DNA from 3 places in the Clostridium sp. M62/1 genome. Region 1 is predicted to be linked to each of the others. Evidence: riboswitches for the same ligand, from Rfam matches in the RefSeq annotation. Region 1 holds a riboswitch; each other region holds the start of a gene.

Region 1 (7,487 bases):
GAGAGTGAACAAAATCCTCTTTACCTGCCTCGGAACCGTGACGGCAGTGGGAATGATTCTCGGCTTTGGAGCCTATGCGATAGGAGAGGAGCTTTTACGCATTTACTCAACGGATCCTGAGGTGATCCGCTATGGAATGCTGCGTATGAGCATTATTGCGACTACATACTTTACCTGCGGATGGATGGATACGCTTGTGGGAAGTCTGAGAGGCATAGGCTATTCGGTGCTTCCGATGATCGTGTCTCTGACGGGAGCGTGCGGTCTCAGAATTCTCTGGATCTTCACAATCTTTGCACAGCAGAAAACGCTGACTTCCCTCTACATCTCCTATCCGGTGAGCTGGGTTATCACAGCGAGCGTACATATGCTCTGCTACTTCCTCATTAAGAGGAAGATGCCTAAAAAGGATGGGATTGTATAGCGGTAATCCTTCTTACAGATGAAAAGGACAGAAAATTTTTGAAAAATAAGATGAATAAATTGATAATTTTTCGCATGTATGATAAAATACAGGTAGAAATAAATCGTGGTATTCAGCGGGAAGCTGTCATATATATGCACAGCTAAAAGCTTTCAGCCGTGAGAGGAGGCCTGTATTATGAGTAAAAGGATTGTTACGATCAGCCGTGAATATGGAAGCGGAGGACGCCAGGTTGGGCAGATGGTGGCCAAAAATCTGGGAATGGAGTTCTATGACAAGAAACTGATTGATCTGGCCGCCAAGGAAATTGGATTTTCGCCGGAACTGATTGCTGACAAGGAGCAGAGGGTGACAAACAGCCTGCTCTATAACTTTGCCATGGGAAGTTTATACGGGATTGCCTATCCGAGAACACCCAAGCCTGAAGAGCTTCCGCTGACGGAGCAGATTTTTATTGCCCAGAAAAAAATCATTGAGGATGCGGCCAGGAGAAGCCCCTGTGTGTTTGTAGGGCGCTGTGCAGACTACATTTTGAAGGATCGGGACGATGTGCTGAAGGTCTTTATCTACTGCGACAGGGAGATCAGACGCCAGAGGGCACTGGCTGAGTACGGCGAGATTGAGGAGTACATCGACGAATTCATGCATCAGACGGACAAGAAGAGGCGGATTCACTACGAAACCTTTACAAACCAGAAGTGGGGTCGCAGGGAGAATTACGATCTGATGCTGAACAGCGGCGCGCTGGGAATTGATTCCTGCGTACAGCTGATCTGCGACGCTGCAAAGCGGGGATAACGGCTGTAAAAGGGCCATTATCCCTGTGCATACCGGTTTCAGACTGTGCTGCTGAAAGCCGGAAGCTGAATTCCGCCGCAGAATGCGAAATAGTGAAACGTAAAGACAGGCAGGGCTCTGCAGGGAGCCCTGCCTGTTTTTGAAAAATAAAATGCGTCCTGAGAAAAGGCTGCGCCTGGTTTGGGCGGCAGCCTTTCACACTCAGGGCGCTTTTTTATTCATCAAAGATGGAGACAATCTCCCCGTCGAGAATCCGGTTCATGTTTTTGACGGCGCAGAAATTTCCGCACATGGAGCAGGTATCCTCCTTTTCCGGCCTGGCGGCTGCACGGTAGCGTCTGGCCTTCTCGGGATCAATGGAGAGGCGAAACATTTCTTCCCAGTCCAGCTGCTTTCTGGCGGTGCTCATTTTTCTGTCCCAGTCCTCGGCACCGGGTATGCCCTTTGCGATGTCGGCTGCATGGGCTGCAATGCGCGAGGCGATGATGCCCTCTTTTACGTCGTCCCTGTCAGGAAGGCGAAGATGCTCTGCAGGGGTCACATAGCAGAGGAAGGAAGCGCCGGCTGCCGCTGCTATGGCGCCGCCGATAGCTGCCGTAATGTGGTCGTAGCCGGGGGCTATGTCTGTGACAAGAGGCCCCAGCACATAGAAGGGAGCGCCCTTGCAGAGGGTCTGCTGAATTTTCATATTGGCTGCAATCTGACCCAGGGGCATGTGGCCGGGGCCCTCGATCATGACCTGGACATCTTTCTCCCAGGCGCGTCTGGTCAGCTCTCCCAGAGTGACAAGCTCCTCTATCTGAGAAATGTCGGAGGCATCGGCAAGGCAGCCGGGCCGGCAGGCATCGCCGAGACTTAAGGTGACATCGTATTCCCGGCAGATGTCGAGGATTTCATCAAAATGCTCATAGAATGGATTTTCAAGCCCGGTCATCTCCATCCAGGCAAAGATAATGGACCCTCCTCTGGAGACGATGTTGGTCAGACGCTTTGCGTCTTTAAAGCGCCCTGCGGTATTTTTGTTGATTCCCACATGGATTGTCAGGAAATCCACGCCGTCGCGGGCATGCATCCGGACAATGTCCAGCCATTCCTCAGTGGTGATCTCCTTTAAGGGCTTGTGGTAATAGACTACCGCGTCATAGATGGGGACCGTCCCGATGATGGCGGGACATTCCGCTGTGAGCTTTCTGCGGAATTTCCGGGTGTCGCCGAAGGAGCTCAGATCCATAATGGATTCTGCCCCCAGGGCCACTGCGTCGTTTACCTTTGAAAGCTCCATGTCCAGATCCATGCAGTCCCTGGACGTTCCCAGGTTTACATTGATTTTGGTGCGCAGCATGGAGCCGATTCCGTTTGGTTTAAGGCAGGTGTGAAGACGGTTGGCCGGAATGACAGCCTTTCCCTCTGCCACCAGCTTTCTGAGAGCCTCCGGTTCAAACTGTTCCTTTTCTGCCACACACCTCATCTCTTTCGTGACAATTCCCTTTCTGGCGGCGTCCATCTGGGTGGTATAGGGCCGCGAGGATGGTGTGATCCCTGATTGCACCTGTGTTTTTTCCATGATAAAACTCCTTTCCTGGGAGGGAACAAGAGGCTGCTGAACTGATACGGGGAAATACTGTCAGGGAAGCCGGCATAAGACAGCTTCTGAAAAGAAAAAGATCTGAACCCAAAGGTACAGATCTGAGAATGACAGAAGAATCAAAATAAAACCCTGTAAAAACAAATGTCACATCTATGATCCCTACGTTGGCATTACCCAAATCAGGTTATAAAGGTCGAAGTTCGGTTACTTCCTCTCAGCCCGCCTACGAGCTCCCTCTTTTCAGCGAAAGTATAGCACCCGGAGGCGGGGGTGTCAAATATTTTCTTTGCAGTCAGGCGCAGAGCTTCCATGCTTAGGGGCGGCGGGTGTCTATGCTTTTGCCTGCTGATTCCCACTGAGTACCGCCTAGACGAACGCCCCCCTTTATGCTATAATCTGATACGATAGGCGAATTATATTTATCAATTCTGCACCGTCCGGTACATACGGCAGGTGCGCGAAAGGGACGAACAGACGGCAGCCGCCGGGGATTTTGGCGGCTGTCCCTTCAGGGGGGGAGATGTTCGATATGAAACAGGAGAGAGAAATGAAAGAGGATATCAGAATACAGGGACAGCTTCGGGTCTATCTGCAGTGGCCGCTTTTTATGGCGGTGATTCTGATGGCGGCGAATGTGGTGATAGGCCTTGTGGATTTAAAGGCCGGCATTGTCATGACGGGCTTTACCCTCGTCTATGCAGTGTTCTGCGCCTGGCTGTATCTGTATAAGAGAAAGCGGCTGCTCGGCGGGCTTCTGGACTTTTCTGCCGAATATGCCAGACTTCAGCAAAACATGCTGGCTGACATGGAATTTCCCTATGCGGTGGCTGATGAGAACGGCCTGCTGCTGTGGATGAATGAGGGATTTTCCGATATTGTCAGGGACGACAGAAAGAACAGGACTCTTTTCGGCCTGTTCCCAGAGCTGACAAGGGAGACTCTGGACGGGATTGACAAGGAGGACACGATCCATGTGACCTATGGAGACAGCTTTTACCGCATGGAGATCCGCCATATCTGTGTGGATGAAAGAGACGGCATTAAGCTGGATACACCGTCCAACGGCGAGGAGGAGGTGCTCTGGGCTGTTTACCTGTTTGACGAAACGGAGATCCTGACTCTGAAGAAGGCCATCACCGATCAGAACCTGGTGGCAGGACTCATCTATCTGGACAACTACGATGAGGCCCTGGAGAGTGTGGAGGAGGTGCGCCGCTCCCTTCTGGTGGCCCTCATTGACAGAAAGATCAACAAGTATATCTCCAATCTGAACGGCATCGTGAAAAAGATGGAGAAGGACAAATACTTCTTTGTCATTAAACAGAAGTATACGAAGGAGATCGAGGAGGAGCGGTTTTCCCTTCTCGAGGAGGTCAAGACAGTCAACATAGGAAATGAGATGGCTGTCACCCTGAGCATTGGTATGGGAATGAACGGGGAGTCCTATATAAGAAATTATGAGTATGCCAGGACAGCCATCGACATGGCCCTGGGACGGGGCGGCGATCAGGCTGTGGTGAAGGATGGAGAGAAGATCACCTACTACGGCGGCAAGTCCCAGCAGCTGGAGAAGACCACCCGTGTGAAGGCCAGAGTCAAGGCCCACGCCATGAGAGAGCTGATGGAGACCAAGGATAAGCTCTTAATCATGGGCCACCGGATCGGGGATCCGGATTCCTTCGGAGCGACTATCGGTATCTACAGAATTGCAGCTGCCTTCAACAAGAAGGCTCATATTGTCATTAACAGCGTCAATTCCTCTGTGCGGCCCATGATGGACCGGTTTAAGGACAATCCCGATTACCCGGAGGATCTGTTCCTGACCGGCGAGGAGGCTGCCCAGCGGGCAGATGCAAACACCATGCTTGTGGTGGTGGATGTAAACCGGCCCAGCATCACCGAGGCGCCTGAGCTGTTAAAGCTGGTCAAGACGATCATGGTGCTTGATCACCACAGGCAGAGCAGCGAGATTATCGAAAATGCCGTGCTCTCCTACGTGGAGCCCTATGCGTCATCGGCCTGCGAGATGGTGGCTGAGATTCTTCAGTATGTGGGTGACGGAATCAAGATGAAATCCGTGGAGGCGGATGCCATGTATGCGGGTATCGTCATTGATACAAACAACTTTATGAACCAGGCGGGAGTCAGAACCTTTGAGGCGGCGGCCTTCCTGAGGCGAAACGGAGCGGATGTGGTGAGAGTCAGAAAACTGTTCCGCGACCGGGTGGAGGATTACCGCGCAAGGGCTGAGGCCGTGAGAAGAGCTGAGATCTTTGAGAAAGAGTTTGCCATCTCCGAGTGCCCGTCCGAGGGGCTTGAGAGCCCGACTGTGATCGGCGCCCAGGCGGCCAATGAGCTCTTAAACATTATTGGAATCAAGGCGTCCTTTGTGATGACGCAGGTGAAAGATACGATCTTTTTCAGTGCCCGTTCCATCGATGAGGTCAATGTGCAGGTGATGATGGAGAAGCTGGGCGGCGGAGGACACAGGACCATCGCCGGTGCTCAGCTGAAGGATACCACACTTGAGCAGGCCAGAGAGAGGCTGAAAGAGATGCTCCTGCAGATGAAAGAGAAAGGAGAAATTTAAAATGGAAGTAGTATTATTAGAGGATGTGAAGTCCCTGGGAAAGAAGGGACAGGTAGTAAAGGTAAATGACGGCTATGCGAGAAACTTTATCTTAAAGAAAAACCTGGGTGTGGAGGCTACGGCCAAAAACTTAAACGATCTGAAGCTGCAGAAGGCCAACGAGGCTAAGATTGCCGCCGAGCAGCTGGCCGCCGCAAAGGAGATGGCCAAATTCCTGGAGGATAAGTCCGTAACCTTATCGATCCGCGCCGGCGAGGGAGGAAGAGCCTTCGGCTCTGTGTCGGGAAAGGAAATTGCAAAGGCCGTTTTCGAGCAGCTGAAGGTAGAGATCGATAAGAAAAAGCTGGTGCTTCCTGAACCACTGAAAACCTTTGGAACTCATGAGGTTCCTGTTAAGCTCCACAAGGAGGTAACAGGCACGCTGCGCGTAAAGGTGACGGAGGCTTAACAGATGGATGAAGCGCTGATTAAGCGCGTGCTTCCTCACAGTACAGAGGCGGAGCAGTCCGTCATCGGCTCCATGCTGATGGACCGCGAAGCGATTATTTCGGCGTCTGAGATTGTCACAGGCGCCGATTTTTACCAGCATCAGTATGGCGTGATGTTTGAGGCCATGGTGGAGCTGTTTAACGAGGGAAAGCCGGTGGATCTGGTGACGCTCCAGGACCGCCTGAAGGAGAAGGATGTTCCCCCGGAGATCAGCAGCCTGGATTTTGTCAGAGATATTATGACGACAGTCCCCACCTCGGTCAATGTGAAGTCCTACGCCAATATTGTGCGTGAGAAGGCAGTGCTGAGAAGACTGATCAAAATAAACGAGGAGATTGCCAATACCTGCTATGCGGGGAAGGACAAGCTGGATGATATTCTGGCTCACACGGAGAAGGCGGTATTCGATCTGCTTCAGAGCAAGGGAAGCGGGGATTTCGTGCCTATCCGCCAGGTGGCCTTAAACGTGCTGGAAAAGATTGAGGCAGCCTCGAAAAACCAGGGCTCGGTCACGGGGATTCCCAGCGGGTTTCATGATCTGGACTACAGGACCTCGGGCTTTCAGCCCTCCGATTTTATCCTGATCGCCGCCAGGCCGTCCATGGGAAAGACAGCCTTTGTGCTGAATGTGGTGGATCACATTGCAGTGAGAAAAAATCTTCCCTGCATGGTGTTCAGTCTGGAGATGTCCAAGGAGCAGCTGGTGAACCGAATGCTCTCCATGGAGTCCAGGGTGGATTCCCAGAAGCTGAGGACGGGAACCCTGTCCGACTCAGACTGGGATGCCGTTGTGGAGGGAATCGGCGTGATCGGAAACTCCAGGCTGATTATAGACGACACGCCTGGAATTTCCATTATGGAGCTGCGCTCCAAGTGCCGGAAAATGAAGCTGGAGCACGGACTGTCCATCGTAATTATCGACTACCTTCAGCTTATGAGCGGAAGCGGGAAGGGAGGGGAAAACAGGCAGCAGGAGATCTCGGAGATTTCCCGTTCCCTGAAGGCTCTTGCCAGGGAGCTGAATGCGCCGGTCATCGCTCTGTCCCAGCTCTCCCGCGCCTGCGAGACGAGGCCGGATCACAGGCCCATGCTGTCTGACCTTCGAGAGTCGGGAGCCATCGAGCAGGACGCGGACATGGTTATGTTCCTCTACAGGGACGACTATTACCACAAAGATACAGAAAATCCGAATATTGCAGAGGTAATCATTGCCAAGCAGAGAAACGGTCCCATCGGAACCGTGAATCTTCTCTGGAGACCGGAGCTCACGAAATTTGAGAATCTGGCGAAGGAGAGGTAGAGAGGGTGGGGTGGCAAAAAAGCCAGTTTTTTCGTTCCAGCGAAGTCACGAAAAAACTGGCTTTTTTGCTGGAGTGAAGTTAATGAAAAAACTGGCTTTTTTGTTGGAGTGAAGTTATGAAAGAACTAGCTTTTTTGCTGGAGTGAAGTTTACGAATAAACTGGTTTTTTTGCTGGAGGAAGGAAATTACAGGGGAAAGGAGGGGGATAAGGGGAGGCGGGATGTGGATGGAGGGGTGAGATTTTTTCTGAACTGTGGATAAGGCTTTTCGAGGGAGATTCTGTTATTTTTGAGGGTT
Region 2 (7,487 bases), 1.0 Mb from region 1:
TAATTTCGGGGATGCACTGCGGCCATTGCGTACAAAGCGTAACCGATAGCCTGAACCAGATTGACGGAGTTTCTGCCAGGGTAGATCTTTCTAAAGGGTGTGCGGAAATATCCCTGGACCGGGAGGTGGGGGAAGATATTTTGACTGCTGCTGTGGAAAGAGCAGGATTTTCCGTCGAGTCTATTCAGAGTTGATTTTTTATAAATCTGATAAATCAAAAATGCGCCGCTTAGGAGAACATGGGGATGCTCAGCGAAAAAGAAACGATTATTAGAAAGCTGCGAGATAATGGCTGCCGCATTACCGAGCAGCGAAAGATGATTCTGGATGTTATCCTGGAAAGCAGATGTTCCAGCTGCAAGGAAATTTATGTCCAGGTAGAAAAGCTTGACAGGAATATTGGGATAGCAACGGTTTACCGCTTGGTAAAGGAACTGGAAAATATCGGGGTGCTGAGCAGGAAAATTGTCTATAAATAGAGAAAAGTGATAAGATTTATCAATAAGGGTAATTAGCGTTGACTATCTCAAAATTAATTTGTTATGCTGAAACATGAAAATAATATAAGCTTTATAGAAGGAAGGGATATGATTGTGAAGCAGCACAGATTTTGGGCATGGGCGGCAGTCTTTTGCTTTTTGATGGCATTCTATACAGGCTATAAACACAAGTAATCAGGAGGTACATAAGATGTTTAGTGATTCTGCTTTAAAAAAGATCGGCTGTTTCGTAGGGGGAGCCGTATTCGGGACTGTGGGTGTAAAGATTCTTTCCAGTAAGGATGCGAAAAAGGTATATACAAATTGTACGGCAGCCGCGCTGCGGGCGAAAGACTGCGTTATGAAAACCGCAGCGGCGGTACAGGAGAATGCGGAGGATATTCTTGCGGAGGCGCAGCAAATCAATGAGAAACGCGCGGAAGAGGAAGCGATGCAGGTAATGGAGGACGGGGTTCAGGAAGAGGGTGCGTCTGAACAGAAAGAAAACGAATAGATAAAAGATGAAATTTCTTATTAAGCATGAGATACAGGGCCGCCTCCGTATTCATGTCATGCGAAACCGTATGACATGTGAGGAGGCGGATGCTCTTTGCTGGGCTCTTGAAAAACAGAAAAATATCACAAAGGTCAAAGTATATGAACGCACCGCAGATGCTGTGATCTATTATACGGGGAACCGTAAAGAGCTGCTCTGTGAATTAAAAAAGTTTTGTTTAGAGAAGGCAGAAGCGCCGGATACGGTATTGTCAAGTTCCGGACGCACTTTAAATTCCGCATACAGAGAAAAGCTGATTGCAAAAGTACTGTTTCACTACGGGGGAAGGCTGATAATTCCGAATCCAGTAAGGAAAGTATGGATTGCCCTTAAAGCGATTCGGTATATTGGAAAGGGAATCCGGTGCCTGGAAAGGCGGAAAATAGAGGTTCCGGTTTTGGATGCAACGGCGATTGGCGTATCTGTACTGAGGGGAGATTTTAATACTGCCGGCTCCGTTATGTTTTTGCTGGGCGTCGGGGAACTGCTGGAGGAATGGACCCACAAAAAATCAGTAGGAGATCTGGCGCGCAGTATGTCTTTAAATATAAAGAAAGTCTGGCTGAAAAGAGATGAAGGGGAGATCCTTGTTCCTGCCTGCGATATTCTGCCGGGGGACAGAGTCGTTGTGCGCATGGGAAATGTAATTCCTTTTGACGGAGAGGTGGCTGCTGGAGAGGGGATGGTAAACCAGGCGTCTCTGACTGGGGAAGCTCTTCCGATACGAAGAACGGAGGGACAGTCCGTCTATGCCGGAACTGTTTTGGAGGAAGGGGAGCTGGAAATTCTGGTCAGGGCTGTGTCCGGCGCCACCAGGTTTGAGAAGATCGTGACAATGATCGAAGATTCGGAGAAACTGAAATCAGATCTGGAAAGCAAGGCGGAGCACCTGGCAGATCGTCTGGTGCCGTATACGCTGTTAGGAACAGGGCTTGTGGGACTTATTACCCGCAATGCGACGAAGGCGCTGTCGGTTCTTATGGTGGATTTTTCCTGCGCGCTGAAACTGGCCATGCCGATCGCCGTGCTTTCTGCCATACGGGAAGCGGGACAAAACGGTATTACTGTAAAGGGCGGGAAATACCTGGAGGCGGTAGCCGGGGCAGACACGATTGTATTTGATAAAACGGGCACGCTGACAAAGGCGCAGCCGACGGTAAAAGAAGTCGTTGTGTTTGGAGATTATCCAGAAGCGGAGGCGCTCAGGATCGCAGCCTGCTTAGAGGAGCATTTCCCTCATTCTATGGCAAAAGCCGTCGTGGATGCTGCAAAGAAAAGAAACCTGTGCCATGAGGAAATGCACTCCAAGGTAGAATATATTGTGGCTCATGGGATTTCTTCTTCTATAGGCGGAAAGAAAACCGTAATTGGAAGCAGGCATTTTGTCTTTGAAGACGAAAAATGCCGAATCCGTCCGGAATATCAAGAGCGGTTTGACATGCTGCCTGAAGAATACTCCCATTTGTTTCTTGCCATTAACGGAGAGCTGGTTGCAGTAATCTGTATTGAGGATCCGCTCAGAGAAGAAGCAGAGGAGATGGTAAGGCTCCTGAAAGCAGAAGGCATCTCCAAAGTTGTTATGATGACTGGCGACAGCGAGCGAACCGCAGCCTCGATCGCAAAGCGCGTGGGAGTGGATGAATATTATTCCGAGGTGCTTCCGGAGGATAAGGCGGGATTTGTCGAAAAAGAAAAAGCAGCAGGAAGAAAGGTCGTGATGATCGGCGACGGAATCAACGATTCGCCGGCGCTTTCAGCTGCAGATACGGGAATCGCTGTCAGCGATGGGGCAGAAATTGCCCGTGAGATTGCGGATATAACGATTGCCGCAGAAGATCTGCGGGAGATCGTAGTGCTGAAACGCCTGTCGAATGCTATGATGGATCGAATTCAGGAAAATTACAGAGGAATAGTTACCATCAATGCGGCCCTGATTGCGCTTGGCGTGGCGGGAGTTATCCAGCCTACGACTTCCGCGCTGCTGCATAATACGTCTACTTTAGCCATTAGCCTGAAGAGTATGGGAACTCTATTGCCGGAAAAATAATGAAGGAAGACAGAAGAACGGTTTTTCAGAGAAATCGTCTTTTGTCTTTTTTCTTTGAATGAAGATATGCACCGAGTGCTTCATCTAAGCGGAAGACATACCTGGCGGCTGTCTCCATTGAAGAAGCTGCTAAGGCCGGTAAATTCTAGTCTGGAAGCAGCTTAAGAGGGAGTGTTTACTTATAAATGAATAATGAAATGAAAAGGCCGCACTGGCTGGTTCAGTTTTGATGTAAACGAAAAGAAATGGGACAGATAAATGAAAGATCAGACAGAGGGCTTGCATTTTTAAGAATCCGGCGGTATAATAGGCACGATAAAAAACAGGGGAGCTTGTGGGCAGGCTGAGAGGAAGTAATCGAACTTCGACCCTTTAACCTGATGCGGATAATGCCGTCGTAGGAAGTCAAAGGGTGAGATTTTTTCGGGAGACGCTGCATCAGGCGTCTCTTTTTGTATGTCCTTTTGCAGCGCCGGGACTTTGCTCTGTAAGCAACCGAACCGCCGGGCGGAAAGGAGTGAATCCTTTCTGTCCTGATTCTGGAGAAAGCGGCGCTGTGACAGGCTGTTTTCTCTGTATTTCAAAGGAGAGAAGTAGAAAAATGAACAAGACAGTGAACCAAACAGTGAAGGAAAAAAACAGGGCAGCTGTTCAGCAGAGAACAGGAATGTCCCTTAGAACCAGAAAAATGGTCTTGACAGCCATGTTTGCGTGTCTGGCCTTTGTGCTGAATACCTTTGTCTATTTTCCGGCAATGGCTCCGTTTCAGCATTTTGTGGATGTGCTGGCGGCTGTATTTCTGGGTCCGTGGTACGGGTTTGTCAGTGCGCTTCTGTGCGGGCTGATGAGAATGATGTGCGGGCGGACTATCCAGGCAGTGGCAGGGGCTGTATTTGGGCCGATTCTGGGAGGACTTCTGTACAGAAAGACAAAAAATATTTATCTCGTGTTTGCAGGGGAGGTGGTGGGAACCGGATTCTGCGGAGCCATGGTATCCTACCCTCTTATGAAGCTGTTTTACGGACTGGATGCCCAGTCTCCCTTCTATTATATTCCATTCTACACGCCGGCAGCTGCTGTCGGAGCTGCCATGGGAATTGCAGTGCTTCTGCTTTTAAAGCGCGCCGGAGTATTCGGGCGGATGATGGATGCGATCGGATAGACAGTCAGCTTACATGCTGTACTGAAATCAGAAGCTGAGTAGGAATGAAGCTGAGTCGGAATGAAGCTGGGACAGGGCAGAAATGACGCCGGAAACGAGTCAGAACGGAGCCGAACAGGCAGAAAAGGAGTCGGAAAGGGACCGGGAATGGATCAGTTACAAGAGAGAATTTTAGAAGTGTTTTGCAGGACAAGGGAGCAGGGTCCGCTGGTGCAGTGCATCACAAATTTTGTCACGGTCAATGACTGTGCCAACGTGATACTGGCAGCGGGAGGCTCGCCGTCCATGGCCCACGATATACGGGAAGCGGCAGAGGCAGTGGAGGGAGCGGCAGCCCTTGTCTGCAATATGGGCGCGATTGAGAACATTGATGCGATGATTCTGGCAGGGCAGCGGGCCAATGCTCTGGGAAAGCCGGTGATTCTCGATCCGGTGGCAGCCGGCGGCACAGAGCTTCGCAGGAGAGAGTCCAGGCGGCTGCTTGAGGAAGTACATTTTTCAATTATACGGGGCAATGCCTCAGAGCTTCGCTATCTGGCCGGCAGGCAGGCTGCGGGAAGCGGGGTGGATGCAGGCGGAGCCGATCGAGTCACAGAGGAGAATCTTCTCAGGGCTGCAGAAGAGTTCAGGGAGCTTTCGAGAAGAACCGGGAGCGTAACGGCTGTATCCGGGGAAATCGATCTGATCTCTGACGGAAATCAGACAGCCGTCTTCCGTGGCGGATGTCCGGTGATGGCCAGGATTACAGGAAGCGGCTGTATGCAGACTGCGCTCCTGGGCGCATTTTCCGGTGCAGGGAGGGAGGACTCCTTTGCAGCTGCATGCGCCGGGGCGGCTGTCATGAACGTCTGCGGCGAGCTGGCAGACGAAAAAAGAAAACGAAACGGCACGGGAAATGCCACGTTTCGCACGGACTTAATTGATGCAGTATTTAATCTGACAGAAGAACAGTTAAAGGAAGGGATGCGGTATGAAATTTTCCAGGGATGAGATCAGAAGGGCGATGCTGCTCTATGCAGTGACGGATCGCTCCTGGCTGAGAGAAGGGGAGAGTCTGTCTGGTGTATGCAGGGAGGTTCTGAAGGGAGGAGCTACCTTTCTGCAGATCCGGGAGAAGGACTTGGATGAGGCTTCCTTTGAGGCTGAGGCCAGGGAGCTTAAGGAGCTCTGTGCAGAATACAGGGTTCCGTTTGTGGTGAATGACAGCGTGGAGATCGCTCTGAAAATTCAGGCAGACGGTGTTCATGTGGGGCAGTCAGATATAAAAGGGCGTGATATCCGCGCTATGATAGGCCCTGACCGGATTCTGGGGATTTCAGCCGGAACGCCTGAGGAGGCTGCCGTAGCAGAAAAGGTAGGGGCAGACTACATAGGCGTGGGAGCCGTGTTTGGAACCAGCACAAAGAAGGATGCGAGAAACCTGTCTGTGGACGCACTCCGGGAAATCCGGAATTCTGTTTCCATTCCCATTGTGGCAATCGGAGGTATTCAGCCGTCCAATCTGATGGAGCTTGCGGGAACGGGAGTGGACGGAGTGGCTGTGGTGTCAGCTATTTTCGCCGCAGAGCGGCCGGGAGAGGCCGCAGAGAATCTGAGAAAGCTGGCAGAGGAGATGGTAAGACATGGATAAGCAGTTTGCTGTGTTTGATCTGGACGGAACACTGGCAGATTCCATGGTCTGCTGGGCGGAGCTGGCCGGGGAATTCCTGAAAAAACGGGGGATCCATCCTGTTCCGGAGGGCATAGCCGATGAAATTAAAACGATGACAATGGCGGAGTCTGCGGCTCTGTTTGTCAGGACATTCGGCCTGGAGGATACGCCGGAGCAGGTGGCAGGCGAGATGAATGCCATGATAGAGGAGCATTACAGGAAGGATATTCCGCTGAAGGACGGAGCCGGTGAATATATCAGGCAGCTCGCCAGCCAGGGAGTCAGAATGTGCGTTGCATCTGCGACGGACAGACACCTTGTCAGCGACTGCCTGAAGCGGCTCGGTATTCTGCCGTATTTCGAGTTCCTCATTTCCTGCGAGGAGGTAGGCCGCGGAAAGGACAGCCCCAGGGTCTATGAGGAGGCCGCACGCCGGTTCGGTGCACAGCCCGGGGAGATCGCCGTTTATGAGGATGCACTGTTTGCTGCCAGAACAGCGAGACAGGCGGGATTCTACGTGGTCGGTGTATATGACAGGGGATCGAAGGATTTTGACCAGTTAAAGCAGATGGCTGACGAGGTGGTGCTTAGCTGGAGAGACTGCCTGGGATAGAAAAGAAAAAAGAGAGGAGAGAGTGGTATGAGCGCAAGCATTGCAATTCAGGTTCTGCCCAAGGTGGACAGTGACCAGGAGGTATGCCGGATTGTGGATCAGGTGATTGAATATATAAAAAGCACGGGACTCCACTGTGAAGTAGGCCCCTTTGAAACGACGATAGAGGGGGAGAGCTATGACGAACTGATGGATATTGTCAAGGAGTGCCAGCATGTGGCAGTCAGGGCCGGAGCGCCGAAGGTTTCAGCCTATGTAAAGATTGTGTACCGCCCCGATGGGGAGATCCTGACGATTGATCAGAAGATTGGAAAATACAGGGACGAATAGGAGTGCCGGGAGCCGGGAAAGGGCCGAAAGAAGCACCGGAAGGCCGAAACAGACACAGCGGTAAGCAGACGAAGCGCAGAGAGCGGGAGGAACAAAAGTGAAAACAGTACTTTCAATAGCAGGGAGCGATTCAAGCGGAGGAGCAGGAATCCAGGCAGACTTAAAGACCATGATTATGAACGGTGTCTATGGCATGAGCGCTGTGACGGCGCTAACGGCCCAGAATACCACAGGGGTGAGGGGGATACTGGAGAGCAGCCCGGAATTTCTGGGACAGCAGATCGACGCAGTCTTTGAGGATATCCGGCCGGATGCGGTAAAAATAGGTATGGTTCCCTCAAAAGCTCTGGTGCAGATGACGGCAGACAGGCTCCGCTTTCACAGAGCAGAGCGCATTGTGCTGGATCCTGTGATGGTGGCTACCAGCGGTTCACGTCTGATGGAGACGGAGACAGTCGCTGTTTTGGAGAAGGAGCTTATGCCGCTGGCGCTCGTGGTCACTCCGAATATACCGGAGGCGGAGATTATGGCCGGCATGAAGATAAGGGAAAAAAGTGAGATGGAGGCTGCAGCTGTAAAAATCTGGGAGAAATTCGGCTGCGCCGCGCTGGTCAAGGGAGGACACAGCGTCAGCGACGCAGATGACTTC
Region 3 (7,487 bases), 1.9 Mb from region 1:
CCAAAGACAAGCTGATGCCCCTTTTCATGAGCATGGCGGCAGGCAGCAGCCAGTATCATTTCAGCGACGACGAAACGGATCTCCTTGTGTCTATCATGACAGCAAAGATGAACCCCGCAGAAAAAAAGCGGGTGGAAATGCTGCGAAGTCTGTCCAGGCGCTTAGGCGCCGGGAAACAGGGCAGGCCGAAAAAAGGGTAGAGAAAATATCCCTGCCGGCAAATCCTTTCGCTTCACAGGTAAGCCGGCAGAATTTTCTGTGAAAAAACGAAGTTTCCTGTTATATAAAAACGGCGGCCGCATCTGATATTCCAGAATGCGCACCGCCGCTTTCTCTATCCCCGGCAATCAGCCTGCGTCACAGAGCACAGACTTAGATTTCCTTCTTCCAGAGTCCGTGAAGGTTGCAGTACTCGTATGCAGCCACTGCCTCGTCTCCTTCGCTGAGAACAAACTCTGCCTCCGGCTTCTCTCCCGGATTCAGATATTTGATCTGGCTGCCCTGCTTTGTCTCGAGAGCAATCCACTGGATCCAGTGAGCCTCCAGCATCGGGTGCTCAACCTCTCCTACCTTAACAGTAACCTTCTGTCCCTCCACTGAAACAGCAGGCACATGCTTCTCATGAGCTCCGTCGCTGGTTCCCGGAACAATCTCGCTCATCTTCTCTCCGCAGCACATAACCGGTACGCCCGCATTCTTTACATAAGTTACGATATTTCCACAATGCTTACAGACATAAAATTTTAATGCCATTTTGCACGCCTCCTTAATGATTTTAATATTGATTCCTATTATACTTTATTAGTGTTTAAAAATCAAGTGTTATCTGACATCTTTCTGATTTTTCCATATTCGTTCGCCCATACCGGCTCCGCAAAAGCGGATGCCCCGTTCCATTTCTGTGCTTTTCTTTATCCTCCGGGCGAGCCGGGCTGCTCTGCCTTCCTCATTTTGAGCACTTTTCCCCTTCATTCTTTACAAACCTGCCAGGTTATGCTAAAATCAGAATGTTTTGAATGAATGCCATAAAAACAGGGAGCTTGTAGACAGGCTGAGAGGAAATTGTGAATTTCGACCTATAACCTGATGTGGATAATGCCAACGTAGGGAAATACGAACGATTCTGAAGCCCTGCCGTTATCCGGCCGGGCTTTTTTCTTTCCCTCCTTGTCTCTCTTTCCCTGCTTTGCTGAAAGGAGCTCTTTCATATGAAATATGCAAAACGCGCCGCGCCTGTTCTCGCGCTGGCCGCAGTTCTCATCCTCTGGGAGCTTGCCGTGGATCTTTTTAAAATCCCTCTCTATGTGCTCCCCTCCCCTGCAAAGGTGGTTCTGGCGCTGGCAGCGGATCGCTCGGTCCTTTTTAGCCACGGTCTTGTAACCGTCTCTGAGGCCCTGCTCGGAATGGGAATCTCTCTGGTACTTGCTGTGCTGCTGGGCATTCTCATGGACGCCTTCGCTCCGGTGCGCCGGTGTGTCTACCCAATCTTGGTGGTGACGCAGACGGTTCCCATGATTGTGCTTTCGCCCATCCTCATTATCTATCTCGGTTTCGGCCTGGCGCCAAAAATCCTGACCGTTGTGCTGATGTGCTTCTTTCCTGTGGCTGTCAGCTTCACCGACGGGATGGCTCAGCTGGATCCGGAGTACATGTACCTTGTCCGCTCCTTCGGAGCAGGAAAGTGGGAGGCCTACCGTCTGGTAAAAATCCCTGCCGCCATTCCTTCTCTCCTGTCCGGCCTGAAGGTAGCCGCCACGTACAGCATCAGCGGAGCTGTGGTCGGCGAGTGGATCGGAGCGCAGAAGGGTCTTGGCTACTATCTGCTGCGTGTTAAAAACGGCTACATGCTGGACAAGGTCTTTGCCTGCGTCCTGGTCATCGTTTTTCTCAGCCTGTGTATGAATCTGGCTATCTGGCTTATCCAGAAAACGGCTGCCCCTTACATGGGACAGAAGGGAACTGAAAAATAGGGAAAATAAAAAGTATCCGGCTGCCGGACTTCTTTGACAGTCTAAGCGCCCTGTCCCATATTTTTAATAAATACTTACTGAATGAAGGAGAATGAACATTATGAAAAAGAAACAGCTGACAGCTCTCACTCTGGCGGCCCTCATGGCCGCATCTCTCACTGCCTGCTCCGGCGCAGGCTCCGCTTCTGAAGGCGAATCCAAAGGTGACGGCACGGAATCCTCCCTGCAGGCTCCATCATCAGAGCAGACAGGCGCCCCCTCAGAAAGCGGCAGCACCTCAGAAGCTCTCGAGGATGTCACCGTCATCCTGGACTATGTGGCCAATACCAACCATACCGGAATGTACGTGGCTCTGGATCAGGGCTATTATGCTGAAGAAGGTCTGAATGTAACCATCGCAGAGCCCACAGAGGGCGCCACAGCCACTCTTGTGGCAGTGGGCAAGGGAGATTTCGGCATCAGCTACCAGGAGGATGTGACCATCGCCCTGACCTCAGAGGAGCCTCTGCCCATAAAGGCGATTGCCGCCATTATCCAGCACAATACCTCCGGCTTTGTCACCTCAGCCGACAAGAATATCACCTCCCCAAAGGACTTTGAGGGAAAGACCTACGCAGGCTGGGGCGGCCCCGGAGAGTCTGCTGTGCTGGAGGCTGTGATGACACAGGCCGGTGCAGATTTCTCCAAGCTCAATATGGTTATCTCCGACGGCTCCGGCTTTGCCGCCTTAAAGGATCAGGTGGATATTATGTGGTTCTTTGAGGGATGGGACAATATCACCTGCAAGCTCAACGACTTCCCGATCAACTACATGCCTGTAAGAGAGCTGGACGACCGGCTCGACTACTATACTCCGGTTATCATCGCCAACACAGACACCCTCTCCAAGCGTCCGGAGATGGTCCGCAAATTCCTGCGCGCCACAGAGAGAGGATACCTCTACGCTATCGAGCATCCTCAGGAGAGCGCCGAGATCCTTCACAAGTATGCCCCCGATTACTCTCTGGAAATGCTGACCATGTCCCAGGAATTCCTCTCCGGAAAATACATGGAGGACACAGAGGTGTGGGGAAGCATGTCCGATGAAACCTGGGACAACTACACAGACTTTATGGTGGAATACGGCGTCATCGACGAGGCAATCCCTGCCGCCGACTGCTATACCAACGAATTTCTCCCCGGTGAGGCAGAATAAGCTCTGACCCTGCCTGCTTTCCGGCAGGGCAGGCCGGTTCACCGGTCACCGATGCAGTCAGCTCTGCGCTGAGAAAGGATAAATAGATGAAGTTAGAAATCTCTGACCTGGCTTTTTCCTATGAGGACAGACCTCTGTTTTCCTCCCTCTCCCTCTCCGTGAAGGAGGGAGAGTTTGTGAGCATCCTGGGCCCCTCCGGCTGCGGAAAGTCCACGATTTTAAAGCTCCTCACCGGAGTTCTTAAGAAGGAGTCCGGCTCTGTCCTGGTAGACGGAAAGGAATTGTCAGGAGCCGGCGGACATTTCGCCTACATGCCGCAGAATGATCTCCTCTTTCCCTGGAAAAATATTCTCGACAACGTATGTCTCTACGGCAGAATTCACGGCTCGATGGACAGGGCGAGAAAGGAGGCTCTGGACAATTTCCCGGCCTTCGGCCTTTCCGGTTATGAATATAAATATCCCGGTTCTCTCTCCGGCGGAATGCGGCAGAGGGCGGCTTTTTTGAGAACCGCTCTCTGTGAAGCGGACATCCTCCTGCTGGACGAGCCCTTCGGCGCCCTGGACGTCATCACCAGAGGAGAAATGCAGGACTGGCTTCTGACTATGAGAGAACGGCTGAACCGAACCGTCCTCCTAGTCACCCACGACATGGACGAGGCCATCTACCTGTCCGACAGAATTCTCATACTGAACGGTTCTCCCGCCCGCATTACCTGCGAGATCTCCGTCGAAGAGAAAAACAGGAGCCGTTCCTGGCTCTATGAGCAGGGCAGCCTTCGCCAGACCATCTACCGGGAAATCATAAAGACAGGAGGGAAAGAACATGAGACTGTTTGATGCCCATGCTCATTTGGGAGATGAGGAGGAGCTTCTCTCCAGAAAGCGGGAAAATATCTCCTCCCTCGTCTGCGCAGGAACACCTGAGGAAGCTGAGCGCCTCATGCTTCTGTGCGAACATTCTCCATTCTCCCCAATTCTTCTGCCCGCCCTGGGCCTTCATCCATGGCAGGCAGGAAATGTCTCCTTCAGGGACATGGAGCCCTGGCTTCTCAAGGCCCCCGTCATCGGTGAAATCGGCATGGACAGCGTCTGGTGCGACGTTCCTCTTTCCAAGCAGGAGAAGGTTTTCTGCGCCCAGCTGGAGCTGGCCAGCGCTCTGAAAAAACCTGTTGTTCTCCACACCAAGGGTCAGGAAAAAAAGATCGCGGGTCTTATCAGAAACTATGAAAATACCTATCTCGTCCACTGGTATTCCGGGGAGGAGGGGCTCTCAGAATTTCTGGAGCTTGACTGCTACTTTACCGTCGGCCCCGATGTCTTTTATAATCCTTCTGTGCAGAGGGCTGCCAGGCTCGCACCTGAAAACCGCCTTCTTGTGGAGACAGACGGATGTTCGGCAGTCAAATGGGCCTACGAAAACTTCTGCCGGAGCCGTTCCGTCTCAGAGCGCTCCCGGGGGGAGGTGCACTCAGAGATCCTCCCTCTTCCTGACTGGCGGGATATACGCGGGGTTCTGGAGCACAGTATCCGCAAGACGGCTCTCCTGAGAGCAGAAGCTCAGAAAGGAAGCCTTAAGGAGACTGTCCCGGACAAAGGCTTTCCTGAGCCCCTGGCAGAACGACTGGCCGGCATCATGGAGCAGAACTTTCTGCGGTTCTTATCAAAAGAGAGAGGCTAACAGCCTCTCTCTTTCAGATCATGGACCAGCTCCACATAGAATTCTCTCACGTCGAAATCAGGGATATTCTCCCGGTTCAGATCGATCATGTCTCCGTGGGAGATCCCTCTCTTTCCTCTGGCTGTCAGAAAGCGGAAGCGTTCTCCCCACGGAAAGGAGCTCTCCGCCACCAGCCCGTCATTGGGCCCGTCAAAATACCGGACCAGGGCATGGGAGAAATTGAGGGGAAATCTTCCTCCAGAGGCACGGTTCAGCTTCGAGCCCACGCTCTGGTAAAAGACTCCGGGACAGTCGGGTACCTTCTGATTGAAGTCTCTTAAGGCGGAGGCTGTCAGATCAGTGACTGCTGCCAGAAAGTCCGGCTTATCGTCTCCCAGCTTTCTGAGGGCTCTGTTGTACCCGGCCGCGACCTTATCCTTCACCGGCTTTGGAATTTCATTCAGGAGATAATCTGCAAACACACAGCCTCTGTGAGGCGTATTGATCGTGGTGAGGGATGCCGCATACTGATCCATACCGAGAACGCTCAGGGCATAGCGGCAGTCCAGGCCGCCCTTCGAGTGGGCAATGAGATTGAACTTTTCACATCCTGTCTCCCGGGAAAGCTCCCGGATTCTTTCTAAAAGCTCCCTGCCGCTGTCAGCCACCGATGCAGCTGACTGGTGATTTCCGTAATAGATGACAGCCCCGTTTTCTTCCAGCTCTTTCGGAATCCTGCCCCAGTAGTTAAAGTATTTGTAATCCCGGAAAAATACGCCGTGCACCATGAGAATCGGATATCTGGTGGCGCAGAGCCTCTCCTCCTTCCTCTCCCTGTTTCTGAGTATCCTCATACTCTCAAAATCCGTTTCCTCCCTCACGATCCGAATCAGGCGAATCAGAACCAGCAGGTTTACAACGGGAATCCATCCGCACAGGGCGCCTATGACCCTCCATTTGGCTCCAAGCTGAAAGGAAGAAAGATAGATTCTCACCATTCCATTCCAGAATACGGCTGCCTCTGCCAGAAATGCGGTAAGTATCTGCCAGAAAAACAGCCAGAAGGACTCGTCAAACATCCGCTTTGCCCCGTACAGAGTAAAGAGGACGCTGGCTGTGGCGGATATTAAAAACAATGTCAGCAGCTCACAGCCGTTCCCGCAGCGTCTGAGCCTGGACGTTGGCAGACTCCTGTTGGCAAAAGAGGGAAGAAGATTGGCCAGAAGAAAGACTGCTGCCGCCGTTGTTCTCCACAGCCCTCCCATCTCCGGCCAGAGTACTCCTGCCAGAACGGTGTTGGCTGTCAGGAAGATGCCTGCTGAGTAGAAAGCGCGGACTCCGTACTTTGTAAGCTGTTTCATGTCCCCTCCTTTTTATCTGCCTTTTCCTTATCTGCCTTTTCCTGTTCCCCCCGGCCAGACAGCTTCCTTTACTTCTGTCCCTCTGCCATGTACGGACCAAGAGCTTCCCTGTCCTGTACAATCAGGATCTTTGCATCCTTATCGGCAGTTGTGAGGATCGTTTTTACAAGCTCCTCCGGGATACCGATACAGCCCGCTGTGTAGGTGTCATCCTTCACTTTCGGGCAGTGGAGGAAGATGGCAGAGCCCCGTCCGGGAACACAGTCTGCATTGTAGTTTAAAACCAGCGCGTAGTTATAGCACGGCCCCTGATTTTTTAAGACCTCCGCCGAGCGCCAGTCTGCCTGAACCGCACCGGCATTTACATACTGATTGTAATATCTGCTTCCCACATCATCCACAAAGCAGTCCCCGTCCTGTACCTGCCGGTAGGGAATCCGGCTTCCCGGATCCTCCTTCAATCCAAAAGCCATGGTAAAAAAGTAGAGGCCTGACGGTGTTTTCTTGTCTCCTTCCACCTTGTCTGCCGTGATTCCGGCCCGCCCGCAGGTTCCGCGCGTTCCGAACACCTCTGAAAGCCGGCCGTCTTCTCCCCTCTCATAGTACCAGAGCGTGAGGCTGCTCTGATCTGCTCCGTCTCCCACTGCCAGAATCAGATGATCTGTCTGCTCTGCCGCAGTCAGCTGATTTACGTCAAACCCTTCCGGCAGATACTCAGCCAGAGCCGTCTCTCCTGTTTTGGTCTGTTTTTCCTCTCCCCGCCCCTCTGCCCTGCTCTCAAGAGCCGGGCCTGAAGCAGCTGCCTGTCCTGCAAAGGCCGTCATATGCCCTGTTCCCGCCGCTGCGAGAACAGCTGCGGCAAGCACAAGACCTGCACATCCTCTTCTTCTCATGTTCTGTCTGCTCCTCTCCTGTTTTATCTGTTCCTCCCACATCGGTATGGCGCATTTGCATCTCTCCCGGCCTGCCCCGCCTGCCGTCCCAGGCCTTTCCCTGTCAGAGGCTGTTTTCTCCTTCGCCGTCACAGGGGACAGGTTCTGCCGTCTTTTCCTTTTTCAGCCCTGTTTCCCTGCCCCGGGCCCGCTTCTCTCAGCTCTTCCTTCTGCAGCTCTTCTCTCTCCAGCTCTTCCCTGGCGCTTCTCCTGACCATCCAGTCTGCGATGGCAAACATCAGGGCAATGCACTTGCAGGAAACATACTCATTTCCATAGTTGATGTCCCGCCCGTGAAGAATTCCGTTTCTGTAGGGAATATAGATCGGCTCCGTATTCGTCTTCAGACGGTTCTGGTTAAACTGGAACT

The links. A riboswitch is a leader RNA that binds a small molecule or an ion and turns the genes downstream of it on or off. The one in region 1 is predicted to bind thiamine pyrophosphate.
Region 2: it holds a riboswitch for thiamine pyrophosphate, as region 1 does, so the genes downstream of both, thiW (energy coupling factor transporter S component ThiW) here and thiC (phosphomethylpyrimidine synthase ThiC) in region 1, are expected to answer to the same signal.
Region 3: it holds a riboswitch for thiamine pyrophosphate, as region 1 does, so the genes downstream of both, LK436_RS09175 (ABC transporter permease) here and thiC (phosphomethylpyrimidine synthase ThiC) in region 1, are expected to answer to the same signal.

Annotation. Positions count from the first base shown of each region.
Region 1 is NZ_CP085988.1:3,863,132-3,870,618, reverse strand. Features, by position in the region: gene LK436_RS17955 (MATE family efflux transporter) at 1-424, shown strand, start outside; gene LK436_RS17950 (AAA family ATPase) at 602-1,222, shown strand; gene thiC (phosphomethylpyrimidine synthase ThiC) at 1,437-2,786, opposite strand; TPP riboswitch at 2,950-3,057, opposite strand; gene LK436_RS17940 (DHH family phosphoesterase) at 3,340-5,400, shown strand; gene rplI (50S ribosomal protein L9) at 5,402-5,848, shown strand; gene dnaB (replicative DNA helicase) at 5,852-7,189, shown strand.
Region 2 is NZ_CP085988.1:2,855,256-2,862,742, reverse strand. Features, by position in the region: gene LK436_RS13430 (heavy-metal-associated domain-containing protein) at 1-194, shown strand, start outside; gene LK436_RS13425 (transcriptional repressor) at 246-479, shown strand; gene LK436_RS13420 (DUF6110 family protein) at 691-993, shown strand; gene LK436_RS13415 (heavy metal translocating P-type ATPase) at 1,001-3,082, shown strand; TPP riboswitch at 3,397-3,503, shown strand; gene thiW (energy coupling factor transporter S component ThiW) at 3,684-4,244, shown strand; gene thiM (hydroxyethylthiazole kinase) at 4,392-5,234, shown strand; gene thiE (thiamine phosphate synthase) at 5,215-5,874, shown strand; gene LK436_RS13395 (HAD family hydrolase) at 5,867-6,508, shown strand; gene LK436_RS13390 (thiamine-binding protein) at 6,536-6,838, shown strand; gene thiD (bifunctional hydroxymethylpyrimidine kinase/phosphomethylpyrimidine kinase) at 6,936-7,487, shown strand, end outside.
Region 3 is NZ_CP085988.1:1,948,232-1,955,718, reverse strand. Features, by position in the region: gene LK436_RS09185 (hypothetical protein) at 1-200, shown strand, start outside; gene LK436_RS09180 (desulfoferrodoxin family protein) at 373-753, opposite strand; TPP riboswitch at 1,023-1,127, shown strand; gene LK436_RS09175 (ABC transporter permease) at 1,209-1,970, shown strand; gene LK436_RS09170 (ABC transporter substrate-binding protein) at 2,071-3,165, shown strand; gene LK436_RS09165 (ABC transporter ATP-binding protein) at 3,252-4,004, shown strand; gene LK436_RS09160 (TatD family hydrolase) at 3,991-4,845, shown strand; gene LK436_RS09155 (esterase/lipase family protein) at 4,842-6,185, opposite strand; gene LK436_RS09150 (L,D-transpeptidase family protein) at 6,254-7,078, opposite strand; gene LK436_RS09145 (hypothetical protein) at 7,207-7,487, opposite strand, start outside.